4 regions of the Halomonas sp. HG01 genome follow, and region 4 is predicted to be linked to each of the others. Evidence: predicted binding sites of a transcription regulator. Region 4 holds the regulator's gene; each other region holds the start of a gene.

Region 1 (3,984 bases), 1.2 Mb from region 4:
CTGGACGCCTTCTGCGAGGAGCTCGAGCGCATCGTCACCGAAAACGGCGACATCGCCGCCCCCTTGTCGGGCGAGGCGACCGGCGAGGCCGCCAACGACTGAGCCCCGCCGGGGGCGGGGCTCGCAGGGTCGCTCAGAGGGCTCGGTTCAGCCGCGCTGGGCGGACAGGACTGCCGATCAGCCGGCTCGCTTCAGCCCCGCTGGTAGGTGCCGATCAGCCGGTTCATGCCCAGCAGGTGCGGCTCGAGCTGCTTGAGCAGCTCGGTCATGGAGAGCCCTTCCGGCAGCGCCGTGGGCTTGTCCAGCGCCAGCACCCAGAAGTAGTACAGATGCGTGCCGTGGCCTTCCGGCGGCATGGGGCCACCATAGCCGTTACGCTGGAAGTCGTTGTGCCCGCGAGTGCCAACGGTGGTGGCCTCCTCCAATGAGGTGGCGGAGCCCGGCAGGTTGTAGAGCAGCCAGTGCACGAATCCCTGCTGGCCGTGCTGCACCAGCGGCGCATCCGGATCGTGGCAGATCACCGCATAGCCCTTGGTGCCCTCCGGCGGGTTCTCCCAGGCCAGGGGCGGCGAAAGATCGTCACCGTCTGCCGCATGCCGGCCGGGCATCGCTTGAAAGTTCTCGAAGGCGGAGCTGGTCACCTGCATCTTCGAAAGGGCAAAGGCCATGGGACGTCCTCCCTGATGGGGTCGTGAATACCGAATTCAGCGTCGGCAAGGCGTTGGCGCCTGTCAACGCCGCTGTCCCCTGTATGATGGCGGGCCAGGCACTCTTCAACCCGGAAGCTCTAATGAAGCGACTGTTGATCGTGGCCCATGCGCCCTCCCCCAACACCCGCCGCCTGCGCGAAGCCGCCGAGCGTGGCGCCCGCCATCCCGATATCGAGGCGATCAACGTGGTCGTCAGGCCACCCCTCGAGGCCGGCCCGGACGACGTGCGCACCTGCGACGCCATCCTGCTCGGCACGCCCGAGAACCTCGGCACCATGAGCGGCGCCCTGAAGGACTTCTTCGACCGCAGCTACTACGCCGTGCTGGACGACACCCGCGGCCTGCCCTGCGCGCTCTACATCCGGGCCGGCCACGACGGCACCGGCACCCGGCGCGCCGTGGAAGGCATCGTCACCGGGCTCGGCTGGAAGTGGGCGCAGGCCCCACTGACGCTGCGCGGTGAGTGGCAGGACGCCTTCGAGGTCCAGGTGGAGGAGCTCGGCATGGCGATGGCGGCAGGGCTCGAGGCGGGCGTGCTGTGACATCTCGGCGCTTCATCCCGTACCGCTGCCGCAGGGCCAGAGCAGATTCAGCACCAGCAGCACGACGAACAAGGCCGCGAACTGGTTCACGAAGCGACGCCCTCTCGACGCTCCGGCCAGGGAGCCGCTGCGCTGCAGACCGAACAGCACGATCCCGATCAGCACGGCCGTCACCGGCAGATGGAGCGGATCGAGCATGGTCTCTTGCCCGACGGTTCGGCAACCAAAAGCGCTCGGCCGCCTAGGGATATCGAGAGACAACGCGATGAGGCGCCGCGTCTCTCTCGGCGGCCCGGAACGGGTGACCGACCGATGCTTTCAACAATGGCCATCCCTGGCCGATGTCCATCAGCATACGATCCCGAGAGGCGGTAGCGGCTGCCTGAGCGCGGGCCTTGGAAAACGGTCCTGGAGAACGCGGACCGGAACGGGGACTAGAGCGTATGCGGGGCCGTCATGGGGCTGTCATCGTCAGCCGTCAGGCTCGAGGATCTCTTTCCCATTGCAACGCGAGATCCCATGAAGCCCATCGCTCCCCTCCTGGTCGCCGCCGGCCTGCTGGCCGCGTCTTCCGTCCAGGCCCAGAACGTCTTCGACTATCCCCAAACCGAGGATGCCCCGGTCAGCTTCCACGTGGTCAACGAGATCCCGGCCGGCAGCTTCACCAAGTACGAGATCGATGCCGAACATGGCCAGCTGATCGTCGACCGCTACGTTTCCATGCCGGTCCGCTACCCGGCCAACTATGGTTCCATCACCAGCTCGGCCGGCGGCGACGGAGACCCGCTGGATGCACTGGTGCTGACCCGCGACGGCATCTATCCCGGCGCGGTCATCAAGGTCCGCGCCATCGGCGTGCTGCGCATGGTCGATGACGGCGAGGCAGACGACAAGATCATCGCGGTGCCCACCGACGACGTGGACCCGAGCTACGCCGACATCGATGGCATGGACGATCTCCCGGCCATGCAGGTCGAGCGGCTCAACGCCTTCTTCCGCGTCTACAAGAACCTGCCGGAGGGCGGCGACATCGAACTGAACGGCTTCGGTGACGCCAGTGAGGCCCGGGATATCCTGACCCGGGCCTTCGACGCCTACCAGGCCCAAGTGGCCGACTGATCGATCATCGCCGAGCCCTTCGACGGCGGCGCCCCAAGAGGCGCCGCCTGGCCTACACCAGCCCGCGCACGACCAGGAACAGCACCGTGGGCGCCAGCAGGATGCCGAGGCCGGTGTAGAAGGTCGCGGTCATGGCGCCGTAGGGCACCAGCCGTGCGTCGGTGGCGGCGAGCCCGGCGGCGACGCCGCTGGTAGTGCCGATCATGCCGCCGAAGATCATCGCCGAGCGCGGGTTGTCGAGCCCGATCCAGCGCGCGGCCATGGGCGTGGCGATCATGGTCAGGATCGACTTGACCAGCCCGGCGGCGATCGACAGCGCGATCACCTCGGAGCTCGCACCCAGCGTCGCCCCGGTGACGGGCCCGACGATGTAGGTCACGGCCCCCGCCCCGATGGTGGTGATCGCCACCGGATCGGTATAGCCGAAGCCGACCGCCACCAGCCCGCCGGCCACGAAGGACACCACCACCCCGGCGAACAGCGCCATCACACCGCGTACCCCGGCCTCGCGCACCTCGTCGAAGCGCACGCCATAGGCGGTGGCGATGATCGCCAGGTCACGCAGCATACCGCCGCCCATCAGCCCCAGGCCGGAGAACAGCGTGATGTCGGCGAGCCCGTCGGCGCCACCGGTGATCTTGCCCCCCGCGTAGGCCAGCGCCAGGCCAAGCATGATGGCGATCGCCGACCCGTGCAGCTTGCCGCGGGTGAAGCGCTCGCTGATCCAGTAGGCGAAATACATGGTGAGCCCGATGACGGCAAAGGCCGCCACCAGGTGATACTTGTCGACGAGATCATAGAGTGACTGCAGCATGGGACGCCCTCCTTAGCGATGGACCGCACGAGCCGGCTGGGCCCGGGCGTGCGAGGCGCTGGAGGAGGAGGCGCCGCGCTCGGCCCTCTCCCGCGACGGCTTGCCGGCGAACACCGGCACCATGGCCAGTCCCAGCACCACCGCCAGCGCGCCGGCCAGCAGCGCCACCGCCCCGCCGCTCAGGGCCGCGGCGACGTTCTGGCTGGCCGCCATGGCCACCACGATGGGGATATACATCGCATTCCAGAACTTGATGCCGCTGACCGTCGCCTCCGGCAGCTTGCCGCGGGTCTTGAGATAGCCCGTGGCGAAGATCAGCAGCAGCATCGCGATGCCCACCCCGCCGAGATTGGCCTCGATGCCGAGCAGGTGGCCCAGCACATCGCCCGTTGCCAGGCCCAGCATCATGCAGCCCGCCAGCAGGGCCACTCCGTAGATCACCATAGGTCAGGTCCTTCTTGTGATTGTCGTTATTCGAGCCTCGGGACATCCCGAGCGTCAGCGTGCTCCCGGCCGCGTCTCCGCGCCGCCTGGGGCCCGGCCATGAGGCCGGGCATGGTGCTCCTTCATCCTGCCGTTACTCTTTCACCCTGCCGTGGCAGCCGCCTCCTTCACGGCGTAGAGATCGGCATAGGCGTCGCGCAGCTGGTTCTTCTGCACCTTGCCCATCACGTTGCGCGGCAGCGCCTCGATGGTGAATACCCGCTTGGGCTGCTTGTAGCGCGCCAGCCGGTCGGCGAGCGCCGCCTGAACGGCCGCCTCGTCGGGGGCGGCCTCGCCCTCGCGGGCCACGATCACC
Region 2 (3,984 bases), 520 kb from region 4:
AGCCGAAGCCCGCGCCGAACAGCTCAACGACATCGAGCTGTCCCTGGTCGCCAAGGCCGGCGATGAAGGCAAGCTGTTCGGTTCCATCGGTCCGCGCGACCTGGCCGACGCCATCTCCTCTGCCGGCATCGAGGTAGAGAAGAGCGAAGTCCGCATGCCGGAAGGTCCGATCCGTCAGACCGGCGAATACGACATCGCGCTGCACCTGCACGCCGAAGTCGACGCCACCGTGCGCGTGGTGGTCGTGGCCGAATAAGCCCGACTCCCCCGCGGACGCCAGGGGCGCGAGGAGAAATCCTCGCGCCCTTTTTTGCTTGCCCGTGCCACGTTATCCCGGCTGGGGCGTCAGGCGTCCTTCGAGGTAGAATGTGCCGGCCCATGTTGCGGAGGTGCCCGCCCCAATGAACGAATCCCTCGAGCTCGATCAGGAAACCGCGGCGCTGAAGGTGCCGCCTCACTCGCTGGAGGCCGAGCAGTCGGTGCTCGGCGGACTGATGCTCGACAACCAGGCCTGGGACAGCGTGGCCGACCGGCTGGTGGCCAACGACTTCTATCGCTACGAGCATCGCCTGATCTTCAACGTCATGGCGACGCTGGCCGAGGAGGCGCGGCCGCTGGACGTGGTGACCCTGTCCGAGGCGTTGGAGGGGCGTGATCAGCTCGAGACCGTGGGCGGCCTGGCCACCCTGGCGGAGCTGGCACGCAACACGCCGTCGGCCAGCAACATCCGCGCCTATGCCGACATCGTTCGCGAGCGGGCCACCCTGCGCAAGCTGATCCATGCCGCCAACCAGGTCGCCGAGAGCGCCTTCGCGCCCCAGGGGCGGCCCGCCGACGAGCTCGTTAACGAGGCCGAGCGCCTGGTCTTCCAGATCAGCGAGGAGCGGCCCAAGGAGGGGGGCCCGGTCGGCATGAGCGACCTGCTGGCCAAGGCGGTGGATCGCATCGACGAGATGTTCAACATGCAGGGCGAGATGACCGGCCTGTCGACCGGCTTCCGCGACCTGGACGACATGACCTCCGGACTGCAGCCTTCGGACCTGGTGATCGTGGCCGGGCGCCCGTCCATGGGCAAGACCACCTTCGCCATGAACCTGGTCGAGCATGCGGTGATCTCCAGCGACAAGCCGGTGGTGGTGTTCTCGATGGAGATGCCGGGCGAAGCGATCATGCTGCGGATGCTCTCGTCGCTGGGGCGCATCGACCAGACCCGGGTGCGGACGGGTCAGCTCGAGGACGAGGACTGGCCGCGCCTGACCTCGGCGGTGAACCTGCTCAAGGACAAGCAGCTGTTCATCGACGACACCGCGGCGCTGTCGCCCAACGAGATGCGCTCGCGGGTGCGCCGGATCGTGCGTGAGCACGGCAACCTGGCGATGATCATGATCGATTACCTGCAGCTGATGCAGGTACCGGGTTTCTCCGAGAACCGCACCGGCGAGATCTCGGAGATCTCGCGCTCGCTCAAGGGTCTGGCGAAGGAATTCGGCTGCCCGGTGGTGGCGCTGTCGCAGCTCAACCGCTCGCTGGAGCAGCGTCCCAACAAGCGCCCGGTGATGTCGGACCTGCGCGAGTCCGGCGCCATCGAGCAGGACGCCGACCTGATCGGCTTCGTCTATCGCGATGAGGTCTACAATCCGGATAACCCCGACAACCAGGGACTGGCCGAATTCATCATCGGCAAGCAGCGTAACGGGCCGATCGGCACGGTGCACATGGCGTTCATCGGCAAGTACACCCGCTTCGAGGATCTGGCGCCGGACAGCTATGGCGACACCTTCGGCGAGTGACCCCCTTGAGCGGGGCAGCCGGCGCCGTATAATCCCCACCCCTCGAACAGCACACTGGAGAAGCACCATGGCAGGCGGATTTCAGCGCGGTAATCGGCGGCGCACCCCGAAGCTCGAGGCGCGCGGCGAATTGCAGTCCGTGGAACGCGAAGGGCCGTTCAAGGAGTGGCTGGGCATGCCGGATCTCTATCGCTACCAGCTGGTGGTGGACGGCGAGGACTACAGCTATCAGACCGAGGACTCGGAGCTGCCGGTCGCGGTCGGCGATCGCGTGGTGTTCCGCTACAAGGAGACCAAGGCCGGCAAGTGGGTCGACCGCAACTCCCTGGGCAAGGCGATCGATCCCGCCGACTACCAGTAACCGCCTTCGGCGGCTTCCCGCCGGGAACCCCGGTGCCCTCCATCGGTCTCAGGGCGATACGGTGCCGTCATCGTCGTGTCATACGACAGGACGAGACTGTATCAGCATTCATCCTGAGATATCCCGATGGAGGGATCATGGACTTCAATGACCTCAAGGCCTTCGTGGCCCAGCACGACAACTTCGAGATCCGCGTGATCAGCCATGCCGGCAGCCGCGTCTACCAGGTCGAACTGGAAGACATCGAGGGCCAGCGCCACCTGCTGACCCAGCGCGGCAAGCCGATGTTGTTCCGCGCCCTCGACGACGTCTACCTCGAGCTCAAGCGCGCCGGCATCCACCGTGCCTATCTGGTGCAGTACGTGGCGCACGACGAGATGATCGGTCGCGACGCGAACTACCACGACGCGCTCAGCTCTCGCATGCCGCTGGTGTTCTAGCCTGCGAGCCGCGCCTTTCCTCGATCACCATTCACCGACCTCCGGCATCGCGCCGGCCCACCGACTTGCCACCGTACGCCTCAGCGCGCTCCCCGACCCGACTGGTGGCATGTTTTCCCCCGCGTCTTCCGGCCTTTCCGGCCAGCCCGGTTTCCGTCGCGTTCTCGCCGTGCCCGATGGCGTCGCTCCCATCGCTCAGCGATCCGAGCGCCTCGTCCAGGCCTGCCAGCGCTGCCCCAGCCCGATCCGGTAGCGAGCGAAGACGGCATAGCCGCGATCGACGCCCCACGCCAGGCCCGGCAGCATCGACAGCGCCACCAGGCGACGATAGCCCAGCACCGCGTAGAGCGCCCGGCTGGCGTCCATGCCGACGAACCAGGTGCCGTCGGCGTCGCGCAGGTGAAGGCGGCCCATCATGACCTCGAACGAACGCCCCCATTCGGCGGCGACGTCGGTCGTCTGGATGTCGACCAACCTGACCCGCTCGCGGCGCGGGTGGCGCGCCAGCCAGGCGACTTCACGCTGGCAGAAGGGGCAGTGGCCGTCGTGGAAGAGTGTCACCGGCGAGACGGCGTGACGAGGCGAGGGGGCGCGACGTGTCGAGCGCGGGCGGTGCATCATCAGGGGGCTCCGTGGTCGGTGGCGTCATGATAGCCGGCGCGGTGCTCGCCTCGACCGTAGGCCGGCTCGGTTTCGAGCCCGGCGAGGAAGGCCTCGGCCTGGTCGCGCATCGCCGCCCGCTTGTCGTCCGACATGCGGTCCAGCGAGCCGTAGATCAGCTTCATGCGGTGGTTGCCCGACAGCGCCTCGCGGTGGGTCTCGAGGAAGCGCCAGTAGAGGCTGTTGAGCGGGCAGGCGTTGTCGCCGACGACCCGTTTGGGATCGAAGCGGCAGTGCCGGCAGTGGTCCGACATGCGGTCGATGTACTTGCCCGAGGCGCAGTAGGGCTTGGAGCCCATCAGCCCGCCGTCGCCGTGCAGCACCATGCCCAGGGTGTTGGGCAGCTCCACCCACTCGCAGGCGTCGGCGTAGACCGCCAGGTACCAGTCGCACAGCGCGTCCGGCGCCACGTCGCACAGCAGCGCGACGTTGCCGGTGACCATCAGCCGCTGGATGTGGTGGGCGTAGGCATTGTCGCGGGTCATCTCGATGGCACGCTTCAGGCAGCGCAGTTCGGTGTCGCCGGTCCAGTAGCAGGCCGGCAGCCCGCGGTTCGCCCCCAGGGCGTTGGCACGCTTGTAGTCGGGCATACGCGTCCAGTAGAGGCCGCGCACGTATTCCCGCCAGCCCAGTATCTGGCGAATGAAGCCCTCCGCCGCGTTGAGCGGCGCGCGGCCCTGACGATACTCGCGCTCGGCGCCCTCGCACAGCTCCCGTGGCGAGAGCAGGCCGA
Region 3 (3,984 bases), 1.3 Mb from region 4:
GACGCTGGAGCACACCGGCCAGATGCAGGCCAACGTGATGGGCCACAACTGGGTGCTCACCGAGACGTCCGACGTTCAGGGCGTGGCCCAGGCCGGCATGGGCACCGGCCTCGAGAGCGACTATCTGCCGGCGGACGACGACCGCGTGCTGGCCGCCACCGACGTCATCGGCGGCGGCGAAAGCACCAGCGTCACCTTCTCTACCGAGGGCCTGGCCGGTCGCGACCTGACCTTCTTCTGCTCCTTCCCCGGCCATTCCAGCCTGATGAAGGGCACCTTCTCCGTCGAAGGGTGATCCTGCCGCGCGCCGCCGCCCGGCGGCGCGCTTCTCGCCTCAGTGACGCGCCGACAGGGTGGCGGGAAAGCTCTCGAGCCCCTTCACGAAGCGCTGTTTGTAGTCGTCGAACTGCGCCCGGTCGCGCTTGAACGACTGCACCACGCCCTGCTCGTCCACCGTCAGCGTGCGCGGAAGGTCATCGAGCCCGGTGGCCGGATGACGCTTCGACAGCCCGATGCGTACGCCCGACTTGCCGCTGAACCAGCGCTCGATGCCGGCCTCGCGGAAGCGGGCTTCCTGCGTCTCGTCGGTGGCGTCCACGCGCAGCGGCGCGCGCATCGCCAGCTCGCCCACCAGCCGCATCGACGGCGCCTTCACCGTCTCGGTGTCGAGATCCGCCAGCTGCATGACGGTCATGCCCTCACCGGATTCGTCCAGCGCCAGCAGCGCCAGCGCCAGCGGCTTGCCCTGGTCGTCGGCCAGCGCCAGCAGACGCGCGGCCTCCTGCGGAAACAGCACGCCCGTCACCCCGGCGAACGTCACCAGCGGCGCGATGCCCGCCTCCTGGCCATAGGCCTCGGCGCACAGCCGCGCCAGACAGGCCTCACGCTGGGCCGCGTTCTTGATATGCACCACTTTCATCGCTTCCGGCTCTCCTTCATGGCTGCCTTCGATGCCCGGCCCGACCGAGCCTGAAAGCGCGCAGCCTAGCATAGACGCGCCCTTCGCTCTCGCCCCGCTCGGCACCGGGCAGGCAAACGGTCACGGGGCTGTCATCGAGTTTTCCTAATGTATTTGTCGCTCGCAGGCCGTCGGCGCATGCACGGCCCGGGCCTTCTCTCAGCCAAGACTCGATGGACAAGGAGATTCCGATGCCACGCCTGTACGCCGGAGCACTGACCCTGGGAATGGCCGCCGCCGGCCTGTCGCTGTCCGCCCACGGGGCCACCGAGATCGCCTGGTGGCACGCCATGGGCGGCGAACTGGGCAACAAGGTCGACGAGATCGCCGCCGACTTCAACACCTCCCAGGACGACTATGTGGTCGAGCCGTCCTTCCGTGGCAACTACTCGGAGACCATGACCGGCGCCATCGCCGCCTTCCGCGCCGGCGAGGCGCCGGCCATCGTGCAGATCTACGAGGTCGGCACCGCCACCATGATGAACGCCGAGGGCGCCATCGTGCCGGTCCACGAGCTGATGAGCGAGTCGGGCCAGGACGTCGACCCCGACGCCTTTCTGCCCGCCGTGACCGGCTACTACACCGACGCCGACGGCCGCATGCTGTCCATGCCCTTCAATTCCTCGACGCCGGTGGTCTACGTCAACCGCGACATCCTCGACGAGGCCGGCGTGGACGCGGTGCCGACCACCTGGCAGGGGCTCGGCGAGACCCTGGGCCGAATCGTCGACTCCGGCGCCGCCGAGTGCGGCATGACCACCACCTGGCCGTCCTGGATCCAGCTCGAGAACTTCTCGGCGCGCAACGACCTGCCCTTCGCCACCGAGCAGAACGGCTTCGGCGGGCTCGAGGCCCGCCTGAGCATCGACGACACCGCCGCCGTCGATCACATCCAGCGCCTGGCCGACTGGCAGCAGGACGGCCGCTTCGACTACGGCGGCCGCTTCGACGATGCCGCCCCGGCCTTCTACACCGGCCGCTGCGCCATGCTGATGGCGTCCTCCGCCTCGCTGGCAGGCGTGCGCGCCAACGCCGAGGACTTCGACTTCTCCGTCGCCCCGCTGCCCTACGACAGCGACCTGGTCGACACGCCGCAGAACAGCATCATCGGCGGCGCCTCGCTTTGGGTGCTGGCCGGCAAGAGCGACGAGGTCTATCAGGGCGTGGCGCGCTTCTTCGACTATCTCTCTTCCGCCGAGGTCCAGGCCGACTGGCACCAGTTCTCCGGCTATCTGCCGATCACCCAGGCGGCCTACGAGCTCGGCCAGCAGAAGGGCTTCTACGAGCAGAACCCGGGCAGCGCCGTGGCCATCGAGCAGATGACCGGCGTCACGCCCACGGCCAACTCCAAGGGCCTGCGCCTGGGCAACATGCCGCAGATCCGCGACGTCATCGAGGAGCAGCTGGAGCGCATCTTCAACGGCGACGTGAGCGCCCAGGACGGCCTGAGCGAGGCCGTGCGCCGCGGCAACGCGCTGCTGGAGCGCTTCCAGCAGGCCAACGGCTGATCCGCCCTCCGCCTCCGCCCCGTGCCGGCACGCCGCCCTGGCGTGCCGGCCCTTTTCCTCTCCAGCGATAAACGACCATGGCGACCTTCCAGCGACACCGCGTCACGCCCTGGCTGCTGCTCGCCCCGCAGCTGGCCGTCGTGGCGATCTTCTTCTTCTGGCCCGCCGCCCAGGCCATGCTTCAGGCCTTCTACGTCGAGGATCCCTTCGGCCTCGGCCGCACCTTCGTCGCCTTCGAGAACTTCGCGCGGGTGCTGGCCTCGGCGGAGTACTACCGGGCGCTGGGCATCACCGTGACCTTCAGTGCCGGCGTGGCGCTGGGCGCCATGGCGCTGGCGCTGCTGCTGGCGGTGCTCGCCGACCGGGTGATCAAGGGGGCCGGCGCCTACAAGGCGCTGCTGATCTGGCCCTATGCGGTGGCGCCCGCGGTGGCCGGCGTGCTGTGGGGCTTCATGCTCGACCCGGAGCTCGGCCTGATCAGCGCCGGGCTCGGCGCGCTCGACATCGACTGGAACCACCAGCTCAACGGCGGCCAGGCCATGGCGCTGGTGGTGATGGCCTCGATCTGGAAGCAGATGAGCTACAACTTCGTGTTCTTCCTGGCCGGCCTGCAGGCGATTCCCAGGAGCCTGCTGGAGGCCGCCGCCATCGACGGCGCCGGCCCCTGGCGGCGCTTCTGGACCATCACCTTCCCGCTGCTGTCGCCGACCAGCTTCTTCCTGCTGGTGATGAACAGCGTCTACGCCTTCTTCGAGACCTTCGGCACCATCGACGCCACCACCGCCGGCGGCCCCGGCGGTGCTACGCGCACCCTGGTCTACAAGGTCTTCGAGGACGGCTTCATCGGCTACGACCTGGGCTCCAGTGCCGCCCAGTCGGTGCTGCTGATGGGGCTGGTGGGCCTGCTCACCCTGCTGCAGTTCCGCTACCTCGAGCGCAGGGTTCAGTACTGACACCGGAGAGACGCCCATGCGCTACCGCCGCCGCGGCCTGGACATCGCCAGCCACGCGCTGCTGATCCTGGCCCTGATCGCCTTCTGCCTGCCGGTGTGGCTGGCCATCACCGCCGCCACCCACGACCAGGCCTCGCTGTATACCGGCACCGCGCCGCTGTGGTTCGGCTCCGAGGGCCTCGACAACTTCCGCGCCGTGCTCACCGAGCCGGTCGGCCGGCTGGGTACCGACGTCACTCGGCTGCTGCTCAATTCCACGGTCATGGCGCTGGGCATCGCCCTCGGCAAGATCGCCATCGCCATCCTGGCCGCCTACGCCATCGTGTTCTTCCGCTTTCCGCTGCGTCGGCTGTGCTTCTGGCTGATCTTCATCACCCTGATGCTGCCGGTGGAGGTGCGCATCATGCCCACCTACAAGGTGGCGGCCGATCTGGGACTGCTGAACTCCTACGTGGGGCTGATCCTGCCGCTGATCGCCAGCGCCACGGCGACCTTCCTGTTCCGGCAGTTCTACCTCACCGTGCCGCCGGAGCTGCTCGAGGCCGCCCGGGTCGACGGCGCCGGC
Region 4 (3,984 bases):
GCGCTCGGTGGCCCCGCTTCACGGCCTCCTTGGCCAGCGGCTGGCGGGCCTCGGCGAGCGCTCGCTGGGTCACTGGCTGTTCCGCCAGCCCGGCCTCGAGCGCGGCCCCATCGAGGTCAGCGCCGACCCGGCCCCCTTCCACGACGCTCCCGGCCCCTGGGGCCGACGCTCGGTGCTGCGCCACGGCCGCTTCGCGGTGCTGGTCCAGGAGTTCTTCCTCGACGACATGGCGGATGACCTGGCCCTGCCGGCGCGATAGGCTCCCAGGCATCGCCCGAAAACCGTGTCGTCCGATTCAACCGAGAGACCCACATGGAACGTTCCCTGATGCGCCCCAAGGGGCTGGACCGGCTGCCCGACTTCCTGCAACTGACCCGCCTCGACCGCCCCATCGGCACCTGGCTGCTGATGTGGCCGACGCTGTGGGCGCTGTGGACGGCGGCCGAGGGCGTTCCCGAGCGCCGGCTGCTGCTGATCTTCGTCGCCGGGGTCTACCTGATGCGGGCCGCGGGCTGCGTGGTCAACGACTACGCCGACCGCCACTTCGACGGCCACGTGAAGCGGACGAAGTCGCGTCCGCTGGCCACCGGACGCATCGGCGAAGGCGAGGCCAAGGCGCTGTTCGCCGGCCTGGTGCTGGCGGCCTTCGTGCTGGTGTGTTTCACCAACGCCTTCACCGTGATGCTGTCGGTGGGCGGCGTGATCCTGGCCTTCGTCTACCCCTTCATGAAGCGCTACACCCACCTGCCCCAGGTGGTGCTGGGGGCGGCCTTCTCGTGGGCCATTCCCATGGCCTTCGGCGCGGTGCTCGGCCAGGTGCCGCTGGAGGCCTGGCTGCTGTTCGCCGCCAACGTGCTGTGGACCGTGGCCTACGACACCGAGTACGCCATGGTCGACCGCGACGACGACCTGCGCATCGGCATCAAGTCCACCGCGGTGCTGTTCGGCCGTGCCGACCGGCTGATCATCGGCCTTTTGCAGCTGGCCACGCTGGCCCTGCTGGCCTGGGCCGGCGAACGCCTCGGCCTGGGCGGCTTCTTCTGGGTCGGCCTGGCCGCGATGGCCGCCACCTTCGTCCACCAGCAGCGGCTGATCCGCCATCGCGATCGCGATCGCTGCTTCCAGGCCTTCCTCAACAACCATTGGTCGGGGCTGCTGGCGTTCGCCGGCATCGCGCTGTCGCTGTGGCCGGCCGCCGGCGGGTGATGCCGGACGGGGTCGAACGACGGGGCTAAGCGGGGGCGACAGGCGGTGACTGTCACGGTATTGTCACAAGGACATGCTGTCATCGTCACCAATATGTCACTGATCTCGACCATGAGGCCCCGGGATGACCGCCAAGACCGTACTGATCGTCGATGATGAAGCGCCCATCCGCGAGATGATCGCCGTGGCGCTGGAGATGGCCGACTATCGCGTCCTCGAGGCGGACAATGCCCAGAGCGCCCACGCCATGGTCGTCGATCACCAGCCCGACCTGGTGCTGCTGGACTGGATGATGCCCGGCACCAGCGGCGTCGAGCTCGCCCGCCGCCTGAAGCGCGAGGAAGGCACCTCGGAACTGCCGATCATCATGCTCACCGCCAAGGGCGAAGAGGACAACAAGATCCAGGGCCTCGAATCCGGGGCCGACGACTACATCACCAAGCCCTTCTCGCCCCGCGAGCTGGTGGCGCGCCTCAAGGCGGTGCTGCGCCGCGCCACGCCGCGCGGCGTCGAGGAGCCGGTGCAGGTCGAGGGCCTGATGCTCGACCCGGTCAGCCACCGGGTCAGCATCGACGGCCAGTCGCTGGAGATCGGCCCCACCGAGTACCGCCTGCTGCAGTTCTTCATGACCCACCAGGAGCGCGCCTATACCCGCGGCCAGCTGCTCGATCAGGTCTGGGGCGGCAACGTCTACGTCGAGGAGCGCACCGTGGACGTGCACATCCGCCGCCTGCGCAAGGCGCTGGGCGAGCCGCACCAGCAGCTGATCCAGACCGTGCGCGGGACCGGCTACCGCTTCTCCGCCAAGGGCTGACGTGGGCCGGCTGTGGCGACGCGAATGGTGGCGGCTGGGTGCCCTGGTGGGCGCCGGCGCCCTGGTCGGCTGGCCCTTCGGCTTCAGCGGCACCGGCATCGCCGTGGGGCTCGCCCTCTATCTCTTCTACCAGCTGCGCCAGCTGCACGCCCTGCAGGAATGGCTGACCCATCATCCCCATGACGAGCCGCCCTCGGCCTCCGGCCTGTGGGGCGAGCTGTTCGATCGCCTCTACCGCTACCAGAAGGGCCAGCGCCTCACCCAGCGCCGGCTGCGCGACACCCTGAGCCGTATCCAGGAGTCCTCGGAGGCGATGCGCGACAGCGTGGTGATGCTCGACCGCCACGGCGACATGGAGTGGTGGAACAGCGCCGCCGAACGCATGCTGGGCCTCAAGCCGGCCCTGGACCGCGGCCAGCACATCACCAACCTGATGCGCGACCCAAGCTTCGTCGACTACTTCCACGCCCGGGACTATCGCGAGCCGCTGACGCTGTGCTCGCCGATCGACGAGAACCTCATCCTGCAGTTCCAGATCACCCTCTACGGCGACGACGAGCGCCTGGTGATGGCCCGCGACATCACCCGCCTGCACCGCCTGGAGCAGATGCGCCGCGACTTCGTGGCCAACGTGTCCCACGAGCTGCGCACCCCGCTCACCGTGCTGGCGGGCTACCTCGAGACCTACGGCGACATGGCCGAGATGCTGCCCGAGCGCCTGGGCCGAGGCATCGGCCAGATGCAGAGCCAGACCAAGCGCATGCAGAACCTGGTCAACGACCTGCTGCTGCTGTCGCGGCTGGAGAACGACCAGGGCGGCCACGACGACATCCGCATCGACCCCACCAGCCTGCTCGAGGCCGTGCGGCGCGACGCCGAGGCGCTGTCCGAGGGCCACCACCAGCTGGAGGTGGCGGTCGAGGAGCCCCGCGGCCTGCTCGGCTCGGAGAAGGAGCTGCACAGCACCGTTTCCAACCTGGCCTTCAATGCCGTGCGCTATGCCGGCGAGGGCAGCCGCATCGTGCTGCGCTGGCGCCCCTGGGGCGACGGCGCCTGCCTGGAGGTGGAGGACGACGGCGAGGGCATCGATCCGCTGCACATCCCGCGCCTGACCGAGCGCTTCTACCGGGTCGACAAGGGCCGCAGCACCGCCACCGGCGGCACCGGCCTGGGGCTGGCCATCGTCAAGCACGTGCTGCTGCGCCACGACGCCCAGCTGGAGATCGACTCCCGGCTCGGCGAGGGCGCCACCTTCCGCTGCATCTTCCCCACCGCCCGCCTCACCGACGCCGCGCCAGCTTCGCGGCGCGCTTGATCCCGTCCCCGGACGCCACTCCGCCCGACGCAGGCCGGGCGGAGGGATGTCACGTGATCACGACGCCTGCCCGGGGCGCGGGCATCAACGCCTCGCCGGGGCGGCATCGGGCGTCAGCGCCCGGTAGTGGTCTTCCCACATCAGCACCGCGCCGGCCACGGCACCGGGCAGCAGGAACAGGTTGGCCAGCGGCAGCCAGGTGATCAGCATCACCCAGCCGCCGTAGGTGAGCGTCGGCCAGCGGCGCGCGGCCAGCCGGCGGCGCATGTCGGCGAAGGTCACCTTGTTGTTGTCCATGGGATAGTCGAGGTAGGTGACCGCCATCATCCAGGCCGAGAACAGCAGCCACAGCAGCGGGGCGACCAGGTTGATCACCGGGATCCAGCCGATCACGAACAGCAGCGCCATGCGCGGCAGGATGTAGCCCAGCTTGACCAGTTCACGGCCCAGGGCATCGATGGCGGTGCGTGCCAGGCCACGGTCGTCCAACGGCGGCCGGCCGGTCACCTCGCGCTCGACCTTCTCGGCCAGCAGGCCGTAGAAGGGCGCGGCGATCAGCTGGGTCACCAGGGTGAAGCTGAAGAACACGATCAGCCCCAGGCTGAGCACGAACAGCGGCCAGATCAGCCACGACAGCCAGTCGAGCCAG

The links. The regulator PhoB, encoded in region 4, activates phosphate uptake and scavenging genes when phosphate is short. The targets are predictions, from matches to a motif close to TGTCATANNNNTGTCANA.
Region 1: UN84_RS04415 (inorganic diphosphatase) is a predicted target of PhoB. The motif match lies at 1,705-1,722, and genes of this name have one in related genera.
Region 2: UN84_RS13825 (DUF6482 family protein) is a predicted target of PhoB. The motif match lies at 2,217-2,234, and genes of this name have one in related genera.
Region 3: ugpB (sn-glycerol-3-phosphate ABC transporter substrate-binding protein UgpB) is a predicted target of PhoB. The motif match lies at 1,049-1,066, and genes of this name have one in related genera.

Annotation. Positions count from the first base shown of each region.
Region 1 covers NZ_CP022134.1:963,990-967,973, reverse strand. Annotated here, with positions in the region: gene UN84_RS04435 (LysR family transcriptional regulator) at 1-102, shown strand, start outside; gene UN84_RS04430 (YbhB/YbcL family Raf kinase inhibitor-like protein) at 192-668, opposite strand; gene UN84_RS04425 (flavodoxin family protein) at 791-1,252, shown strand; gene UN84_RS04420 (hypothetical protein) at 1,265-1,450, opposite strand; gene UN84_RS04415 (inorganic diphosphatase) at 1,772-2,371, shown strand; gene madM (malonate transporter subunit MadM) at 2,424-3,185, opposite strand; gene madL (malonate transporter subunit MadL) at 3,198-3,629, opposite strand; gene UN84_RS04400 (malonate--CoA ligase) at 3,771-3,984, opposite strand, start outside.
Region 2 covers NZ_CP022134.1:2,911,982-2,915,965, reverse strand. Annotated here, with positions in the region: gene rplI (50S ribosomal protein L9) at 1-256, shown strand, start outside; gene dnaB (replicative DNA helicase) at 402-1,790, shown strand; gene UN84_RS13830 (hypothetical protein) at 1,858-2,151, shown strand; gene UN84_RS13825 (DUF6482 family protein) at 2,289-2,591, shown strand; gene UN84_RS13820 (thiol-disulfide oxidoreductase DCC family protein) at 2,787-3,212, opposite strand; gene UN84_RS13815 (cryptochrome/photolyase family protein) at 3,212-3,984, opposite strand, start outside.
Region 3 covers NZ_CP022134.1:1,071,851-1,075,834, reverse strand. Annotated here, with positions in the region: gene azu (azurin) at 1-295, shown strand, start outside; gene UN84_RS04990 (hypothetical protein) at 335-919, opposite strand; gene ugpB (sn-glycerol-3-phosphate ABC transporter substrate-binding protein UgpB) at 1,150-2,466, shown strand; gene ugpA (sn-glycerol-3-phosphate ABC transporter permease UgpA) at 2,544-3,419, shown strand; gene ugpE (sn-glycerol-3-phosphate ABC transporter permease UgpE) at 3,436-3,984, shown strand, end outside.
Region 4 covers NZ_CP022134.1:3,430,991-3,434,974, forward strand. Annotated here, with positions in the region: gene UN84_RS16280 (chorismate--pyruvate lyase family protein) at 1-259, shown strand, start outside; gene ubiA (4-hydroxybenzoate octaprenyltransferase) at 313-1,206, shown strand; gene phoB (phosphate regulon transcriptional regulator PhoB) at 1,331-2,020, shown strand; gene phoR (phosphate regulon sensor histidine kinase PhoR) at 2,022-3,335, shown strand; gene cysZ (sulfate transporter CysZ) at 3,420-3,984, opposite strand, start outside.